3 regions of the Pseudomonas cavernae genome follow, and region 3 is predicted to be linked to each of the others. Evidence: predicted binding sites of a transcription regulator. Region 3 holds the regulator's gene; each other region holds the start of a gene.
The links. Region 3 encodes FliA, which starts transcription of late flagellar genes. Its sites were predicted from a motif close to CTAAAGTTTNNNNNNNNNNNGCCGNTAA; they were not measured.
Positions count from the first base shown of each region.

Region 1: the regulator FliA is predicted to act here: its motif matches at 2,105-2,132, upstream of motA (flagellar motor stator protein MotA).
Region 2: the regulator FliA is predicted to act here: its motif matches at 2,440-2,467, upstream of D3880_RS16475 (flagellar protein MotY).

Region 1 covers NZ_CP032419.1:410,380-416,252, forward strand. Annotated here, with positions in the region: gene D3880_RS01850 (glycine cleavage system transcriptional repressor) at 14-532, shown strand; gene D3880_RS01855 (HDOD domain-containing protein) at 543-2,069, opposite strand; gene motA (flagellar motor stator protein MotA) at 2,185-3,036, shown strand; gene motB (flagellar motor protein MotB) at 3,047-4,060, shown strand; gene rsgA (small ribosomal subunit biogenesis GTPase RsgA) at 4,124-5,155, opposite strand; gene orn (oligoribonuclease) at 5,277-5,819, shown strand.
Region 2 covers NZ_CP032419.1:3,607,444-3,613,316, forward strand. Annotated here, with positions in the region: gene gloA (lactoylglutathione lyase) at 1-13, opposite strand, end outside; gene D3880_RS16470 (argininosuccinate synthase) at 112-1,329, opposite strand; gene D3880_RS16475 (flagellar protein MotY) at 1,459-2,430, opposite strand; gene pyrC (dihydroorotase) at 2,534-3,580, shown strand; gene rnt (ribonuclease T) at 3,577-4,251, shown strand; gene D3880_RS16490 (peroxiredoxin) at 4,526-5,128, opposite strand; gene D3880_RS16495 (bacterioferritin-associated ferredoxin) at 5,413-5,631, shown strand; gene bfr (bacterioferritin) at 5,831-5,873, shown strand, end outside.
Region 3 covers NZ_CP032419.1:1,986,451-1,992,323, forward strand. Annotated here, with positions in the region: gene flhA (flagellar biosynthesis protein FlhA) at 1-667, shown strand, start outside; gene flhF (flagellar biosynthesis GTPase FlhF) at 680-1,999, shown strand; gene fleN (flagellar synthesis regulator FleN) at 2,059-2,889, shown strand; gene fliA (RNA polymerase sigma factor FliA) at 2,886-3,632, shown strand; gene D3880_RS09205 (chemotaxis response regulator CheY) at 3,725-4,099, shown strand; gene D3880_RS09210 (protein phosphatase CheZ) at 4,119-4,907, shown strand; gene D3880_RS09215 (chemotaxis protein CheA) at 4,938-5,873, shown strand, end outside.

The DNA.
Region 1 (5,873 bases), 1.6 Mb from region 3:
AGAGGAGTCGCGCGTGAATCATCTAGTTCTCACGGTCATCGCCCAGGATCAGCCCGGCCTGGTGGAGCGCATCGCCAAGTGCATCGCCGAGCACGGCGGCAACTGGCTGGAGAGCCGCATGGCGCGGATGGCCGGGCAGTTCGCCGGGATTCTCAAGATCAGCGTGCCGGCCGAGGCCTACGACGAACTGGTCGATGCCCTGCAAGCCCTGCAGGGGGAGGGCATCCGCGTGTTGCTGGCGGAAAGCGGCATCGAGCCGTCCTGCACCTGGAAGCCGATCCATCTCGACCTGGTCGGCAACGACCGCCCCGGCATCGTCCGCGACATCACCCGCCTGCTCAGCGAGCACGGCATCAACATCGAGAGCCTGGTCACCGAGGTGCTGCCGGCGCCGATGAGCAGCGAGCCGCTGTTTCATGCCGAGGCGATATTGGCGGTGCCGCTGACCCTGTCGCTGGAGCTGCTGCAAACCCGCCTGGAAACCCTGGCCGACGATCTGATGGTGGAGCTCAACCTGCGCCCCGAGGTGTGAAAGACGGGGTTTAGCGTGCGCGCCGGGCAAAGCTGCTCACGGCGCGCTCGATGCATTGCACGGTCTTGGCAAATGCCTGCAGCTGGCTGTCGCCGAGCGGCTGGCCGAGCCGGTCCGCCACCACCAGCATGACCACCCGGCCGTTGCTGGCCAGCGAGCGCAGCAGCAGGTGTTCGCTGGGGAACAGCGCTTTCAGCGCGCCGGGCAGCAGCGCGGAATACTGCGCCAGATTGGCCGGCGAGAGACGCAGCTGTCCGGGTTGGGCGAGCAGGCGGCGCAGCACCTGGCTGTGATTCGGCTCCAGTTCCAGGCCTTTGGCCTCGGCCGCCAGTCCGGCGCTCTGCTGGGCGCGCAGGCGGCTGTGGCTGCGATCGGCGAGCAGCAGCATGACGCGCGGCAGGCCGCAGTGCTGCAGGGCATCGCGGGCGCAGGCGGTCAATTGCCCGACATTGAGGAACGGGCTGGGCTCGCACAGCAGTTCGGCGCAGGCCTGGCGCCAGTCGCTCAGGTCGGCGGCAGGCGTTACGGCGGCGGCTGGGGCGGGCAGCGGCTGCCAATGGCTCGCCGTCCAGGGCCATAGCAGCGCTTCGGCCGGCTGCCAGGGCGCCGCGCTACTAGGCTGGCGCGCGCTGGTTACCGCCTGCTGGTGCACCAGTTGCTGGATGTCGCCCAGCGGCAGCTGCAGGTACAGGGCGCTCAGGCGCTGCCAGCGCAGGCTGTGGTTGCCGCCCCAACTGGCGTGGGCGGACAGCGCCAGGCTGTTGGCCAGCAGCACGGTGTTGGCCGGCTGGGTCAGCCAGCGGCGCAGTGCCGGGTCGGCGTCCAGGCGCTGTTGTTGCTGCAGCGGGTGTTCGTGGTCGTGGGCGATCTGCAGGGCCTTGACCAGCAGGCGGCGATCGCTGAGCAGCAAGCGGTAGCCGTGCGCGATCCACTCCGGCAGGCGCCAGTGTTCGGCGAGTTGCAGGCCGAGTTGCAGCAGCGGCAGGCCGAACAGCTCGAACTCGACCTTGGTCGCCGGCTCGCCGGCGACCAGCACGCGTTGCTCCCAGGCCTCGAACAGCTGCGGCTGGGTCATGGCCAGCGGCCACAGCGGGGCGAGAAACAGCAGGCTGGTGCAGTGCAGCTCCTGCCACAGGCGCGCCAGCCGCGCGCCGAACAGCCCACTGGCCTGCTGTGCGGCATGCTGGCTGATCTGCAGCAGCTGGCGCAGGGCTTTGGGAATATCCGTTTCGGCTAGCGCCGGCAGCTGATTGAGCAGCTCCTCGCTGCGCTGCAGGCCCAGACGGTTGAGCGCAACCTCCAGGCTCTCGGCCGGCTGGCCGAGGCTGCCGACGTGGCGATTGGCCTCGCGCAGCAGGTGCAGGGCTGCGCCTGGGCAGCCCTGCAGCAGTTCGGCGAGCTCGCGCAGCGACCGCCGGCTGTCGCGCAGGGCGCGGCGCAGTTGCTCGTGTTGCTCGGCGGGCACCGGCAAACGCAGCGTTTCCAGCTGCTGGCGCCAGGCGTCGAAGGTGCGAGGTAAAGGCTTGGGCGTCGGCATGCGGGAGCACTAAAGTGGATTTTCGTGTGGTCGGCCTATAGTCTGGCGCAAATCTTCCGATAAATAGAAGGGCGGCAGTCTTCAGCCCTCTACCTTCGATGCAAGTAGTTCCCTTATGGCAAAAATCATCGGCATCATCGTCGTATTCGCCAGCGTGCTCGGCGGATACCTCCTTTCCCATGGCCAGCTCGCCGCGCTGATCCAGCCCTTCGAGGTGCTGATCATCGGCGGCGCGGCGTTCGGCGCCTTCCTCCAGGCCAACCCGGGCAGCACCACCATGCACGTGGTGAAGAAGTCGCTGAAGCTGTTCAGCTCGCGCTTCACCCACACCTTCTACCTGGAAGTGCTGCGCCTGCTCTACGAGATTCTCAACAAGAGCCGCCGCGAAGGCATGATGGCCATCGAGGCGGATGTCGAAGACCCGGGTGCCAGCCCGATTTTCAGCAAATATCCGGCGGTGCTGCAGGATGAGCGGATGACCGCCTATGTCTGCGATTACCTGCGCATCATGTCCTCCGGCAACATGGCGCCGCATGAACTGGAGGGCCTGTTCGATATGGAATTGGCCAGCCTCAAGGAGCATCTGGAGCATCCCTCCCATGCCGTGACCAAGGTCGCCGATGCCCTGCCGGGCTTCGGCATCGTCGCCGCGGTGCTGGGCATCGTGGTGACCATGGCCATGCTCGGCGAGGCGGAGCAGGCGGCGCTGGGCCAGCATGTCGGCGCAGCGCTGGTCGGTACCTTCTTGGGGATCCTCGCCGCCTACGGCTTCTTCGGACCGTTGGCCGGCGCCCTGGAGCACGATGCCAAGGAAGAGCTGAATGTCTACGAGGCGATCAAGGCCTGCCTGGTCGCTTCCGCCTCGGGAATGCCGCCGAGCATGGCGGTGGAGTTCGGCCGCAAGGTGTTGTTCCCGGCCCACCGCCCGAGCTTTATCGAGCTCGAGCAGGCCATGCGCGGCAACTGACGGCTAAGCGATGGATAACAACCAGCCCATCATCGTCAAGCGCGTCAAGCGCTATGCCGCCGGCCACCACGGCGGCTCCTGGAAGATCGCCTTCGCCGACTTCGCCACGGCGATGATGGCGTTCTTCCTGGTGCTGTGGCTGATGTCCTCGGCCACGCCGGAGCAGAAGAAGGCGATTTCCGGCTATTTCCAGGACCCGGTGGGCTTCACCGAAAGCGCCAGCCCCTATGTCATCGACCTCGGCGGCACGCCGACGCCGGCGCCGGAGAAGACCCTCAACCCGGAAATCCAGACCATCCCGGACGACCAGGACAAGAGCAAGACCGACCCGAGCCAGGCCGAGGAGATCGCCGACCGCCTCGAGCGGGAGCGCCTCGAGCTGCTGCTCCAGGAGCTGCAGAACAAGGTCGACGAGAACCCGCAGCTGCAGCGCTTCAAGGATCAGATCCTGTTCGAGATCACCCAGGACGGCCTGCGCATCCAGATCATGGACGCCGAGAACCGGCCGATGTTCGACCTCGGCAGCGCGCGCCTGCAGCCGTATTTTGAGGACATCCTGCTGGCCATGGCCGACACCATCAAGGCGGTGCCGAACAAGATCAGCGTCAGCGGCCATACCGACGCCAAGCCGTTCGCCGGTGCCGGCGGGTTCGGCAACTGGGAGCTGTCCGCCAGCCGCGCCAACGCCGCGCGCCGGGCGCTGGTGGCCGGCGGTTATCTGGATGAACAGGTGGCGCGGGTGGTCGGCTATGCCTCGTCGTCGCTGTTCGACCGCGAGGATCCGTTCAACCCGGTGAACCGCCGCATCGACATCATCGTCCTGACCAAGAAGGCCCAGCGCGCCATCGAGGGCGAGCAGGAGGCCAAGCCGGAACCGCCGGCGGCGCCTGAGACGGCTCCGCCCGCTGCCCCGGCTGCGGTCACGCCAGCGGCCGCCGCCACGCAGACGCCGACGCCGCCGGGCGATAAGCGCAACATTTTCGACGCCGGCGGGCTCAAGCTCGACGAGCCGCGCGACCAGTAAGCGCCGGCCTGGAAAGCGAAAGACCGCGGCCAGCCGCGGTCTTTTTGTCTGCGCCAGGCGAGCCTAGTAAGTGGTTTCCGGCAGGCTGGCGAGGATATGCCGGTAGCTGGCCATCCGCTGCGGCTGGATGCGCCCGTCCTCGATGGCCTGCAGCAGTGCGCAGCCGGGCTCGCGGTCGTGCTTGCAGTCGCGGAAGCGGCAGTGGCCGAGCAGCTCGCGGAACTCGATGAAGCCGGCCTCGATATCGTCGCGGCTGACATGCACCAGGCCGAACTCGCGGATGCCGGGCGAGTCGATCAGGTCGCCGCCGCCGGGGAAGTGGAACAGCCGCGCCGTGGTGGTGGTGTGCATGCCCTTGCCGGTCAGCTCCGACAGCGGCCCGACGCGGGTGTCGACCGCCGGCAGCAGGCTGTTGACCAGCGACGACTTGCCCACCCCGGACTGGCCGACGAACACGCTGACATGGCCGTCGAGCAGGCGCTGTAGCCCCTCCATGCCGCCGCCCTGGTGGGCGGAAACCTCCAGCAGCGGATAGCCGAGCTGGCGATAGGTGCCGAGCAGGGCATCCAGCGCGGCGCTGTTGTGCTCGTCGATCAGGTCGGCCTTGTTCAGCAGCAGCAGCGGATGGATGCCGGCGTGCTCGGCGGCCACCAGGTAGCGGTCGATCAGGTTGGCGTGCGGCTCCGGCAGCGGGGCGAAGACGATGACGATCAGATCGACGTTGGCCGCCACCGGTTTCAGCAGGCCGCGGTTGTCCGGGCGACACAGCTCGCTGCGCCGTGGCTGCTGGGCGACGATCACGCCGCTGCCCTGGTTGCCGGCGCGCCAGACCACGCGGTCGCCGGTGACCAGGGCCGGTAGGTTGGCGCGCAGGTGGCAGCGGAACACCTGGCCGGCCAGTTCGCCGGCTTCGGCTTCCACCTCGACCTGGACGCCGAAGTGGGCGATCACCAGGCCGAACTGCTCGGGACCGAGGTCGCCGCCTTCCAGTTCCTCCAGGGCATGCGATTCGCGTTTGGCGGCGCGGGCGGCGCGCTCGCCCTGAATCTTCTCGATGCGCCAGTTCTGGCGACGGTTGAGCTGGCGTTTGGCCATGGGGGTTCCGAATGGGGGGTGGGTAAAAACGGCAGCGAGTTTAGCACGCGCGCCCGCCGAGCCCGCGTGCCGGTCATGCTGGGCTGGGCTAAACTGCGCGCCTTAGCCGAGGAGTTCGAGCATGCAAAACCCGCAGAATTTGATCTGGATCGATCTGGAGATGACCGGTCTGGACCCGGACCAAGACGTCATCATCGAGATGGCCACCATAGTCACCGACAGCGACCTCAACATCCTCGCCGAGGGGCCGGTGATCGCCGTGCACCAGAGCGACGAGGCGCTCGCCGGCATGGACGAGTGGAACACCCGCACCCACGGCCAGAGCGGCCTGACCCAGCGCGTGCGCGAGAGCAAGATCGACGCGGCCGCCGCCGAGGCGCAGACCATCGCCTTCCTCGAGCAGTGGGTACCGAAGGGCGCGTCGCCGATCTGCGGCAACAGCATCGGCCAGGACCGCCGTTTCCTGTATCGCTACATGCCGGACCTGGAGGCCTTCTTCCATTACCGCTACCTGGACGTCTCGACCCTGAAGATCCTCGCCGGCCTATGGGCGCCGCAGGTCCGCGACAGCTTCCAGAAGAAGGGCACGCACCAGGCGCTGGACGATATCCGCGAGTCCATCGCCGAGTTGCAGCACTACCGCGAGCACTTCCTCAAGGTGTGATTCCGCGGCTTTGTAGGGTGGAAAACCGCGCAGCGTTTTCCACCGGCGCCGGGG
Region 2 (5,873 bases), 1.6 Mb from region 3:
GCAGCAGTCTCATCGATGGTCTCCTCATGGCTGGCCACTGGTGGTGGCTCATAAAAGCATAACCCCGGCGCTTGGCCGGGGTTATGGGTGTGGCTAGAACCGCGGAGTCTATCAGAACAGCTTGCGCCCCTTGTTCGCGGCGATGCGCATGCGCAGCGCGTTGAGTTTGATGAAGCCCGCGGCGTCGGCCTGGTTGTACGCGCCGGCATCGTCCTCGAAGGTGGCGATATTGGCGTCGAACAGCGAGTCGTCGGACTTGCGGCCGACGATGATGACGTTGCCCTTGTACAGCTTCAGGCGCACTACACCGTTCACGTTGGTCTGCGAGGCGTCGATCATCTGCTGCAGCATCAGACGCTCCGGGCTCCACCAGTAGCCGGTGTAGATCAGGCTGGCGTACTTCGGCATCAGCTCGTCTTTCAGGTGCGCGACTTCGCGGTCGAGGGTGATCGACTCGATGGCGCGGTGGGCGCGCAGCATGATGGTGCCGCCAGGGGTCTCGTAGCAGCCGCGCGACTTCATGCCGACGTAGCGGTTCTCGACGATGTCGAGACGGCCGATGCCGTTCGCGCCGCCGACGCGGTTCAGTTCGGTGAGCACCTGCGCCGGGGTCATCTCGACGCCGTCGATGGCGACGATGTCACCCTTGCGGTAGGTCAGCTCGATGTAGGTCGGCGCATCGGGAGCCTTCTCCGGGGAGACGGTCCATTTCCACATGTCTTCTTCGTGCTCGGTCCAGGTGTCTTCCAGCACGCCGCCTTCATAGGAGATGTGCAGCAGGTTGGCATCCATGGAGTACGGCGACTTCTTCTTGCCGTGACGCTCGATCGGAATGGCATGCTTCTCGGCGTAGTCCATCAGCTTCTCACGCGACAGCAGGTCCCACTCGCGCCACGGGGCGATGACTTTCACGCCCGGCTTCAACGCATAGGCGCCCAGCTCGAAACGCACCTGGTCGTTGCCCTTGCCGGTGGCGCCGTGGGAAATGGCATCGGCGCCGGTTTCGTTGGCGATCTCGATCAGACGCTTGGCGATCAGCGGGCGGGCGATGGAAGTACCCAGCAGGTACTCGCCTTCATAGACGGTGTTGGCGCGGAACATCGGGTAAACGAAGTCGCGCACGAACTCTTCGCGCAGGTCGTCGATGTAGATTTCCTTGACACCCATGGCCTGCGCCTTGGCACGGGCCGGCTCGACCTCTTCACCCTGACCGAGGTCGGCAGTGAAGGTCACCACTTCGCAGTTATAGGTATCTTGCAGCCACTTCAGAATCACCGAGGTGTCCAAGCCACCGGAATAAGCCAGGACAACCTTCTTCACGTCCGCCATGCCATCAACTCCACGGGGTATTACGGAAAACCCGTGATTCTACTGACCCCGGCGGCCAAATTACAGGGGTGCGACAGCTTGTGACGACGAGGCGACGGCTTCTTTCGCCGACGCGACACCCACGCGATCTCAGGATGCGGCAGGCGCTTTGCCGGCAGCCACGGGGCCTGACGCTGCAGGGGTGGGGGCCGCCGCTGGCGCCTGCGCGGCGGCCGGCGACGGCGCCTCACGCGACAGGTGGACGGTCACCCGTCGGTTCTTCGCCCGACTGGACTCGTTGCGGTTCGCCACCAGCGGGTATTGCTCGCCATAAAAGCGCATGACGATCTGCTCTGCCGCCACACCGTTGGCCTTGAGGTAGTCCTGCACCGCCAGCGCCCGCCGCCGCGACAGGTCGCGGTTGGTCAGCCGGTTGCCGCTGTTGTCGGAATGGCCATCCAGCTCGATATGGTTGACGCTGGGGTCGGCGCGCAGATATTGCAGGATGATTTCCAGCTTGCTGCGCGCCAGCTCGTCCAGCGCCGTACCGCCGCCGGAAAACCCCACCTGGGCCTGTTTGATCTGCTCGAAATTGACCGGCAGCAGCTTGCTGGTACAGGCCAGATAATCGTCGTAGGCCTTGGTGAACTTGACCGGCAACAAGCGCACCTCCAGCTGCTCGCCACTCTGCCGGCTGCGGTGGCGCACCAGCGGACTGCGCCCGTCCAGCAGGCCGCTGAGCAGGCGCCCGGCCTGCAACTGGGTGCTATTGAACGGCACCTCGCCAGTACCGACGCTGACCACGCCGAGGTTGATATCGCCGCGCCCCGGCTGCCAGGGCGCGGCCGCCGCCAGCAGCGTCGCCGAACCGGCACCCAGCCAGCGCTCGCGCGCCTGCAGGCGGAAGGTCGCCTGCTCGCCGGCGCGACGGACGAATTCGCCGCTGCCGAAGTCGGTGATCGCCTGCGACAGCCGGCACTCGAACTGATCGCCCTCGACCTTCCACTCGACCTTCTCCAGCCGGGTCTGGAAGGTCAGTGCCAGCGCCGGCAGGCTGGCGAACAGGCTGAGCAGAACAATGATTGGCTGGCGCACAGCAGGCTCCACGGGGAATAACGGCATTCCCGAGAGGTATCGGTCAGCCAGGACGAAACTTGATAGCGAGTGCCTGAAAGTGGCTTTTCCGGTAGCATTCCAGGCCTGTTTTACCCGCCTGGAACTCCCCATGTCTGACCGCCTGACCCTGCTGCGTCCCGACGACTGGCATATTCACCTGCGCGACGGTGCCGCACTGACGCAAACCGTCGCCGACGTGGCGCGCACCTTCGGCCGCGCCATCATCATGCCCAACCTGGTGCCGCCGGTGCGCAATGCCGAAGAGGCAGACGCCTATCGCCAGCGCATTCTCGCCGCCCGTCCGACCGGCAGCCGTTTCGAACCGCTGATGGTGCTGTACCTGACCGACAGCACCACGTCGGCCGACATCCGCGCCGCCAAAGCCTGCGGTTTCGTCCATGCGGCCAAGCTCTATCCGGCCGGCGCCACCACCAACTCGGACTCCGGCGTGACCAGCATCGACAAGATCTTCCCAGTGCTGGAAGCCATGGCCGAGGTCGGCCTGCCGCTGCTGGTGCACGGCGAGGTCACCCGCGACGAAATCGACGTGTTCGACCGCGAGCAGTTCTTCATCGAGGAACAGCTGAGCCGCGTGGTCGAGCGCTTCCCGACCCTGAAGGTGGTGTTCGAGCACATCACCACCCGCGAGGCGGTGCAGTTCGTCCTGGCGGCACCGGCCAACGTCGGCGCCACCATTACCGCCCATCACCTGCTGTACAACCGCAACCACATGCTGGTCGGCGGCATTCGCCCGCACTTCTATTGCCTGCCGATCCTCAAGCGCAACGTGCATCAGGAAGCGCTACTTGCGGCCGCCACCAGCGGCAACCGCAAGTTCTTCCTCGGCACCGACTCGGCGCCGCACGCCCAGCACGCCAAGGAAGCCGCCTGCGGCTGCGCCGGCTGCTACACCGCCTATGCGGCCATCGAGCTGTACGCCGAGGCCTTCGAGCAGCGCAATGCGCTGGACAAGCTGGAAGCCTTCGCCAGCCATTACGGTGCGGACTTCTATGGCCTGCCGCGCAACCGCGACACCATCACCCTGGTGCGCGAGGAGTGGACTGCCCCGGCCAGCCTGCCCTTCGGCGAGCTGTCGGTGATCCCCCTGCGCGCCGGTGAAAAACTGCGCTGGCGTCTGTTGGAGGATCGCGCGTGAGCGAAAACCTGTACGACGACGAACTCGACGTCAGCCTGCCGTCCGGCCCGCGTCACCCGATGGCCGCGCGCTTTCGCGGCTACCTGCCGGTGGTGGTGGATGTCGAGACCGGCGGCTTCAACTGCGCCACCGACGCCCTGCTGGAAATCGCCGCCACCACCATCGGCATGGACGAACAAGGCTTGCTGTTCCCCGAGCACACCCTGTTTTTCCGTGTCGAGCCGTTCGAAGGCGCCAATATCGAGCAGGCCGCCCTGGAGTTCACCGGAATCAAGCTCGATCACCCGCTGCGCATGGCCGTCAGCGAAGAGCATGCGCTGACGGAGATTTTCCGCAGCCTACGCAAGTCGCTGAAGGCCAACGGCTGCAAGCGCGCCGTCCTGGTTGGCCACAATAGCAGCTTCGATCTGGGCTTCCTGAATGCCGCCGTGGCGCGTACCGGGATCAAGCGCAATCCGTTCCACCCCTTCTCCAGCTTCGATACCGCCACCCTCGCGGGCCTGGCCTACGGTCAGACCGTGCTGGCGAAAGCCTGCCAGAGCGCGGGGATCGAATTCGACGGCCGCGAGGCGCATTCGGCCCGCTATGACACGGAAAAGACCGCCGAGCTGTTCTGCGGCATCGTCAACCGCTGGAAGGAAATGGGCGGCTGGATGGACTTCGACGACTGAGTGAACAGCTCAATCGGCGACCTGGCTGCAACGCCCAATAAAAAGCCCCGCAACTGCGGGGCTTTATTTATTGCTGGCGGCAAATCTCAGAGCCTGTTTACGATCTCGCGAGCCAAGGTCAGGCAAGGCGAAATCGGGCGAAGAAGCACAGTTTACGCGTTGTAAATGAGCATGACTCGCTGCGCTCGCCCTGCGGGCCAGCCTTCGGCTGTTACTCCGCTTCGCTACGTTTTAACGCAACATGGCCGACGCGCAGCAGATCGTGAACAGGCTCTCAGAGCTTGCTGGCGTTCTCGGCCAGGTACTTGGCTACACCTTCCGGCGAAGCGGTCATACCCTTGTCGCCCTTCTTCCAGTTCGCCGGGCAGACTTCGCCGTGCTCCTCGGTGAATTGCAGGGCATCGACTAGGCGCAGCAGCTCATCCATGTTGCGGCCAAGCGGCAGGTCGTTGACGATCTGCGAACGCACCACACCGCTCTTGTCGATGAGGAAGGCGCCACGGTAGGCCACACCGTCATCCGACTCGACGTCATAAGCCTTGGCGATTTCGTGTTTGACGTCGGCTGCCAGGGTATAGCGCACCGGGCCGATGCCGCCCTTGTCCACCGGCGTGTTGCGCCAGGCGTTGTGGCTGAAATGCGAGTCGATGGACACCCCAATCACCTCGACATTGCGCGCCTGAAAGTCGGGAATGCGGTGGTCCAGGGCGATCAGCTCGGACGGGCAGACGAAGGTGAAGTCCAGCGGGTAGAAGAACACTAGGCCGTATTTGCCTTTGAGGGCCGCGGACAGGGTGAAGCTTTCGACGATCTCGCCATTGCCCAGCACGGCGGCAACCGTGAAATCCGGGGCTTGCTTGCCTACGAGTACGCTCATACGTTTTTCTCCCAAAGAGTTGAGCAAGAAGCGGTACTACTCATACCCGAGCGCTCACGACCGCCCGATGACACGACCCGCTCCATAGGGCCAATCTTCATACACCCCGGTTTTCCGCATTGCCCAGCGCTTCAATGCGCCCGAATACTCACCTAAGCCTATGTTTTATAAGGGCTCTTACCACTAATCGGGGAGATGGGAATCCAGCTAGATCAGTTTTGACAAGCATTCTCATTAAGATTAATATCCTGCCCATCAAGCCACTTCGAGTTTTGGGCGATCCCATGTACGTCTGTCTCTGCCAAGGTGTCACCGACGGTCAAATCCGCGAGGCGATTTTTGAAGGCTGCTGCAGTTACCGCGACGTGCGCCAGACCCTAGGTGTCGCCAGCCAATGCGGCAAATGCGCATGCCTGGCCAAGCAAGTGGTACGCGAAACCCTGAGCGAAATGCAGAGCAGCCAAGCCGCCCTCGCCTACCCGGCAAGTTTCGTCGCCGCCTGATAACCCCGCACTCGCAAAGCCGGATCTAGAATCCGGTTTTTTTATGCCTGGAATTCAAGCAGTTAACGGCAAAATGCGGAACAAAAACGTTCGTATTCAGATTAGTTTTTACTTAAATTTCAATAGCTTATGTTTGACAGCCCGACCTTGCAGGTCGAAACTTTGGGGATAACCACTCCCTAGTGCGGCAGGAGCAGACATGAAAGGCGACAAGAAAGTCATCCAGCATCTCAACAAGATCC
Region 3 (5,873 bases):
CTACACCGTGGTCGACGCCAGCACTGTGGTCGCCACCCACCTCAACCAGGTGCTGCACAAGCACGCCCATGAACTGCTCGGTCACGAGGAGGTCCAACAGCTGCTGCAGGTGCTGGCGAAGAACTCACCGAAGCTGGCGGAAGAGCTGGTGCCGGGCATGGTCTCGCTGTCGACCCTGCTGAAGGTGCTGCAGGCGCTGCTGCAGGAGCAGGTGCCGGTGCGCGACATCCGTTCGATCGCCGAGGCCATCTCCAACGTCGCCTCGAAGAGTCAAGATCCCGCCGCGATGATCGCCGCGGTTCGCGTCGCACTATCCCGGGCAATCGTGCAAAGCCTTGTGGGACTAGAGCCGGAGCTGCCTGTGATCACCCTCGAACCAAGGTTGGAACAGATATTGCTCAATAGCTTGCAGAAGGCCGGTCAAGGCGCCGAGGACGGCATCCTCCTCGAGCCTGGCATGGCCGAGAAGCTGCAACGTTCGCTGGTGGACGCCGCGCAGCGCCAGGAAATGCTCGGCAAGCCGGCGATTCTGCTGGTAGCCGGTCCGGTTCGGGCGATGCTCTCGCGTTTTGCTCGCCTGGCAGTGCCGAACATGCACGTGCTGGCGTACCAGGAAATACCGGACAACAAGCAGGTCACCATCGTCGCCACCGTGGGACAGAACTGAGGTTTATAGGCCATGCAAGTCAAACGCTTCTTCGCCGCCGATATGCGTCAAGCCATGAAGCTGGTTCGCGATGAGCTGGGCGCCGACGCCTCGATCATCGGCACCCGCCGGGTCGCCGGTGGTGTCGAGCTGACCGCCGCGCTGGACTACCAGGTGCCCGCCGCGCCGCTGCAGCCGAACCCGGCGCTGGAGGCCGAGCTGCGCAAGACCCAGGCGAAGATCGCCTCGGCGCAAGCGGAACTGGCCTACCGTGAGCAGGGTGAGGCGCTCAAGGATGGCCAGCTGTTCGCCAACGAATCCATTGTCGCCCCCGAACTGCTGGCTTCGCCGCTGCGCCCCGAGCGTCCGGCGCCGGCCGCCGCCGCCCCGGTGCTGGCTGCCGCCACCGACCAGCATGCCCTCGAGGCCATGCGTTCCGAACTGCATGGCCTGCGCGAGCTGATCGAAGTGCAGCTCGGCTCCATGGCCTGGGGGCAGATGCAGAATCGCCGTCCGCAGCAGGCCAGCCTATGGCGCCGCCTGCAGCGCATGGGCCTGCCCGCCGAGCTGTCGCGCAGCCTGCTGGAGCGCGTGGCCGGCATTGCCGAGCCGCGTCAGGCCTGGCGCATGCTGCTCGCGCATCTGGCCCAGGCCATCCGCACGCCGAAGGAAGAGCCGCTGGAAGAGGGCGGGGTGATAGCCCTGGTCGGCCCCGCCGGCATGGGCAAGACCACCACCTTGGCCAAGCTGGCGGCGCGTTATGTGCTTAAGTACGGCGCGCAGAATGTCGCCCTGGTCAGCATGGACAGCTTCCGTATTGGCGCCCAGGAGCAACTGAAGACGCTCGGGCGCATCCTCAATGTCTCGGTGACCCAGGTCGACCCCGGCCAGTCGCTGCTCCAGGCCCTGGCGCCGCTGGCGCGCAAGCGCCTGGTGCTGATCGATACCGCCGGTCTGCCGGCCAACGATCCGGCCCTGTGCCTGCAGCTGGAAGCCCTGGCGGGACGTGGCATCAAGGCCAGGAATTACCTGGTCATGGCTGCCACCAGCCAGAGCCAGGTGCTCAAGGCGGCGTACCATAGCTACAAACGTTGCGGACTGTCCGGCTGCATCATCACCAAGGCGGATGAGGCCGCGAGCCTCGGCGAGGTGCTAGGGCTGGCTATCGGTCAGCATCTGCCGGTAGCCTATCTCGCCGATGGGCCGCGGATTCCGGACGATCTGCAGGTCCCCCGCAGCCATCAACTGGTCAGTCGCGCCGTCAGCCTGCAGACCGCGGAAGAGCCGAGCGAAGATGTCATGGCGGAAATGTTCGCCGGTCTCTATCAAAGCTCGCAGCGCCGGGTCGGCTAGATCTCGCGACGGACAGAACGGAAGCAGCCAAATGAAGCATGACAAGGTGTGGAACTAACATGGGAATGCACCCCGTACAGGTGATCGCCGTGACCGGCGGCAAAGGTGGCGTGGGCAAGACCAACGTCTCGGTGAATCTGTCCCTGGCCCTGGCCGACCTCGGTCGCCGGGTGATGCTGATGGACGCCGACCTCGGCCTGGCCAACGTCGATGTGCTGCTGGGCTTGACGCCCAAGCGCACGCTGGCCGATGTGGTCAGCGGTGAATGCGATCTGCGTGACGTGATCATCCCGGGCCCCGGCGGCATTCGCGTGGTGCCGGCGGCTTCCGGCACCCAGAGCATGGTGCAGCTGTCGCATATGCAACACGCCGGGCTGATCCAGGCCTTCAGCGATATCAGCGACAACCTCGATGTGCTGATCATCGATACCGCCGCCGGTATCAGCGACGCGGTGGTCAGCTTCGTCCGCGCCGCCCAGGAAGTGCTGGTGGTGGTGTGCGACGAACCGACCTCGATCACCGACGCCTATGCGCTGATCAAACTGCTCAACCGCGATCACGGCATGAGCCGCTTCCGCGTGCTGGCCAACATGGCCCACAGTCCGCAGGAGGGGCGCAACCTGTTCGCCAAGCTGACCAAGGTTACCGACCGCTTCCTCGACGTGGCCCTGCAGTATGTCGGCGCCGTGCCATACGACGAGTCGGTGCGCAAGGCGGTACAAAAACAGCGCGCCGTGTATGACGCGTTTCCGCGTTCGAAATGTGCCCTGGCGTTCAAGGCGATCGCCCAGAAAGTCGACGGTTGGCCGCTTCCAGCCAACCCGCGCGGCCATCTGGAGTTTTTCGTCGAGCGTCTGGTGCGGCACCCGTCTACCGAACCGGCCGTATGATCGCAGCCACTGGACAGCGTATGTACTACAAGGCACAGGCACGGGATTCCCAGCACCAGTTGATCGAGCGCTATGCGCCGCTGGTCAAGCGCATCGCCTACCACCTGTTGGGCCGCCTGCCGGCCAGCGTGCAGGTCGAGGATCTGATCCAGGCCGGGATGATCGGCCTGCTCGAGGCCGCGAAGAAATACGACTCCAGCAAGGGCGCGAGTTTCGAGACTTTCGTCGGCATCCGCATCCGCGGTTCGATGCTCGACGAGGTGCGCAAGGGCGACTGGGCGCCGCGTTCGGTGCACCGCAACAGCCGCATGGTCAGCGATGCGATCCGGAAAATTGAAGCGCGAACCGGTCGTGACGCTAAAGATCACGAGGTTGCTGCCGAACTCCAATTGAGTCTCGAAGATTACTACGGCATCCTTGGTGACACTTTGGGCAGCCGCCTGTTCAGTTTCGACGACCTGTTGCAGGACGGCGAACATGGCGAGCTGGCCGAAGACGCCGAGAGTACCCACTCAGAACCTTCACGCGATCTGGAAGAGGAACGCTTCCAGGGCGCTTTGGCGGACGCCATCGGCAAGCTGCCGGAGCGGGAAAAGTTGGTGTTGTCGCTGTATTACGACGAAGAGCTGAATCTCAAGGAAATCGGCGAAGTGCTGGGGGTCAGCGAGTCGCGAGTCAGCCAGTTGCATAGCCAGTGTGCCGCGCGTTTGCGTGCACGTTTGGGCGAATGGCGCGCACGCTGAGGCGCTATTTGGGGCTGTAGTTGCACGATTGATCGGCGCCTCCCCGGGGCGGGGGCGTTTAAGACTGACCGGAGGTCGACTTGGACAAGAATATGAAAATCCTCATCGTTGACGATTTCTCGACGATGCGACGGATCATCAAGAACCTCTTGCGTGATTTGGGTTTCACCAACACGTCCGAGGCGGACGATGGCACCACCGCGCTGCCGATGCTGCATAGCGGCAACTTCGACTTCCTGGTGACCGACTGGAACATGCCGGGCATGACCGGTATCGACCTGCTGCGCGCGGTGCGCGCCGACGAGCGCCTCAAGCACCTGCCGGTGCTGATGGTGACCGCCGAAGCCAAGCGTGATCAGATCATCGAGGCGGCACAGGCCGGGGTAAACGGCTATGTCGTCAAACCGTTCACGGCGCAAGTACTGAAAGAAAAGATCGAGAAGATCTTCGAGCGCGTCAACGGCTGATCTCCGCCGCGAGGGCACTATGGATCACAACGATTCCCTGCTGGGTGACCTCGAGTCGACCCTGAAAAGTCACGCCCGCGAACTGGTCGAAAGCCTGGAAAAAGGCAACTTCGGCGAGGCCGTGCAGCTCATTCACGAGCTCAACAAGGCGCGCGACCGTGGCCTCTATCACGAGGTCGGCAAGCTGACCCGCGAATTGCACAACTCGATCGTCAACTTCCAGCTCGATCCGCGCATGCCCCATGCTCAGGAAGTCTCGCAGATCACCGACGCCACCGAGCGGCTGAACTACGTGGTGACCATGACCGAGAAGGCGGCCAACCGCACCATGGACTTGGTCGAGCAGAGCGCGCCGTTGGTCAACGATCTCAGCGACGAGGCCCAGCGCCTGAGTGCCGACTGGGGGCGTTTCATGCGCCGCGAGTTGGGTGCCGACGCCTTCCGCGATCTGGCCAAGCGCATCGAGCTGTTCCTCGCCCGCAGCGAGCGCGACACGCACAAGCTGTCGGCCAATCTCAACGACATTCTGTTGGCGCAGGACTTCCAGGACCTCACCGGGCAAGTGATCAAACGGGTCACCCAGCTGGTCACCGAGGTGGAGAGCGATCTGCTCAAGTTGATGCTGATGGCCAGCAGTGTCGATCGCTTCGCCGGCATCGAGCACGATCTCGATCAGCTGCGTAGCGAACAAAAACAACAAAAAAATCCATCCCAGGGTGAAGGTCCGCAGATTCATGCCGATAAGCGTGATGACGTCGTATCCGGTCAGGACGATGTCGACGATCTGCTGTCCAGCCTGGGTTTCTAGGTTCTGGCTGAACCTTTTGGAGCACGCACAATGAGCTTTGGCGCCGATGAAGAAATCCTCCAGGACTTCCTGGTAGAGGCCGGCGAGATTCTCGAGCAACTTTCCGAGCAACTGGTCGAGCTGGAAAGCCGGCCGGATGACGCGGACCTGCTCAATGCCATCTTTCGCGGGTTCCATACCGTCAAGGGCGGTGCCGGCTTCCTCCAGCTGAACGAGTTGGTGGATTGCTGCCACATCGCCGAGAACGTCTTCGACATCCTGCGCAAGGGCGAACGGCGGGTCGATTCGGAATTGATGGACGTGGTTCTGGCTGCGTTGGATGCGGTCAACGGCATGTTCACCGAGGTGCGCGAGCGCGTCGCCTTGACCCCGGCTTCTCCGCAGTTGCTGGCCGCCCTGGCGCGCCTGGCCGAGCCGCAGCGCGACGACGAACTGGCTGCGCCTGCAGCCGTCGCCGAGCCAGAGCCAACGGTGGCTAGCGGCGACATCACCGATAGCGAGTTCGAGCAACTGCTCGAAGCCCTCGGCGATGAGCCGGGCGCTCAGGCGGAAACAGTCGCCGCGGGCGGCGATGAGATCAGCGACGACGAATTCGAGGCGTTGCTCGACCAGTTGCATGGCAAGGGCCAGTTCGGCGGCGGCGTGGCGGCTGCGACAGTGGCTGTGGCCGAAGCGCCGGTGGCGGACGTGGTTGCCAGCGATGACATCAGTGACGACGAATTCGAGGCCTTGCTCGATCAGCTGCACGGCAAGGGCAAGTTCGACGCCAGCGCCGCCACTGTTGCGGCTGGCGAAAGTGTTGCAAGTGCCGCGGTGGTGGCCGGGCCGGTTGCCGTCGCAAGTGCGGCGAGTGAGCTGATCAGCGACGACGAATTCGAAGCCTTGCTCGATCAGCTGCATGGCAAGGGCAAGTTCAGCGAGGCCGCCAGCACTGGCGCCGACGAGTCTGCCGTTGCGGTCGCCACT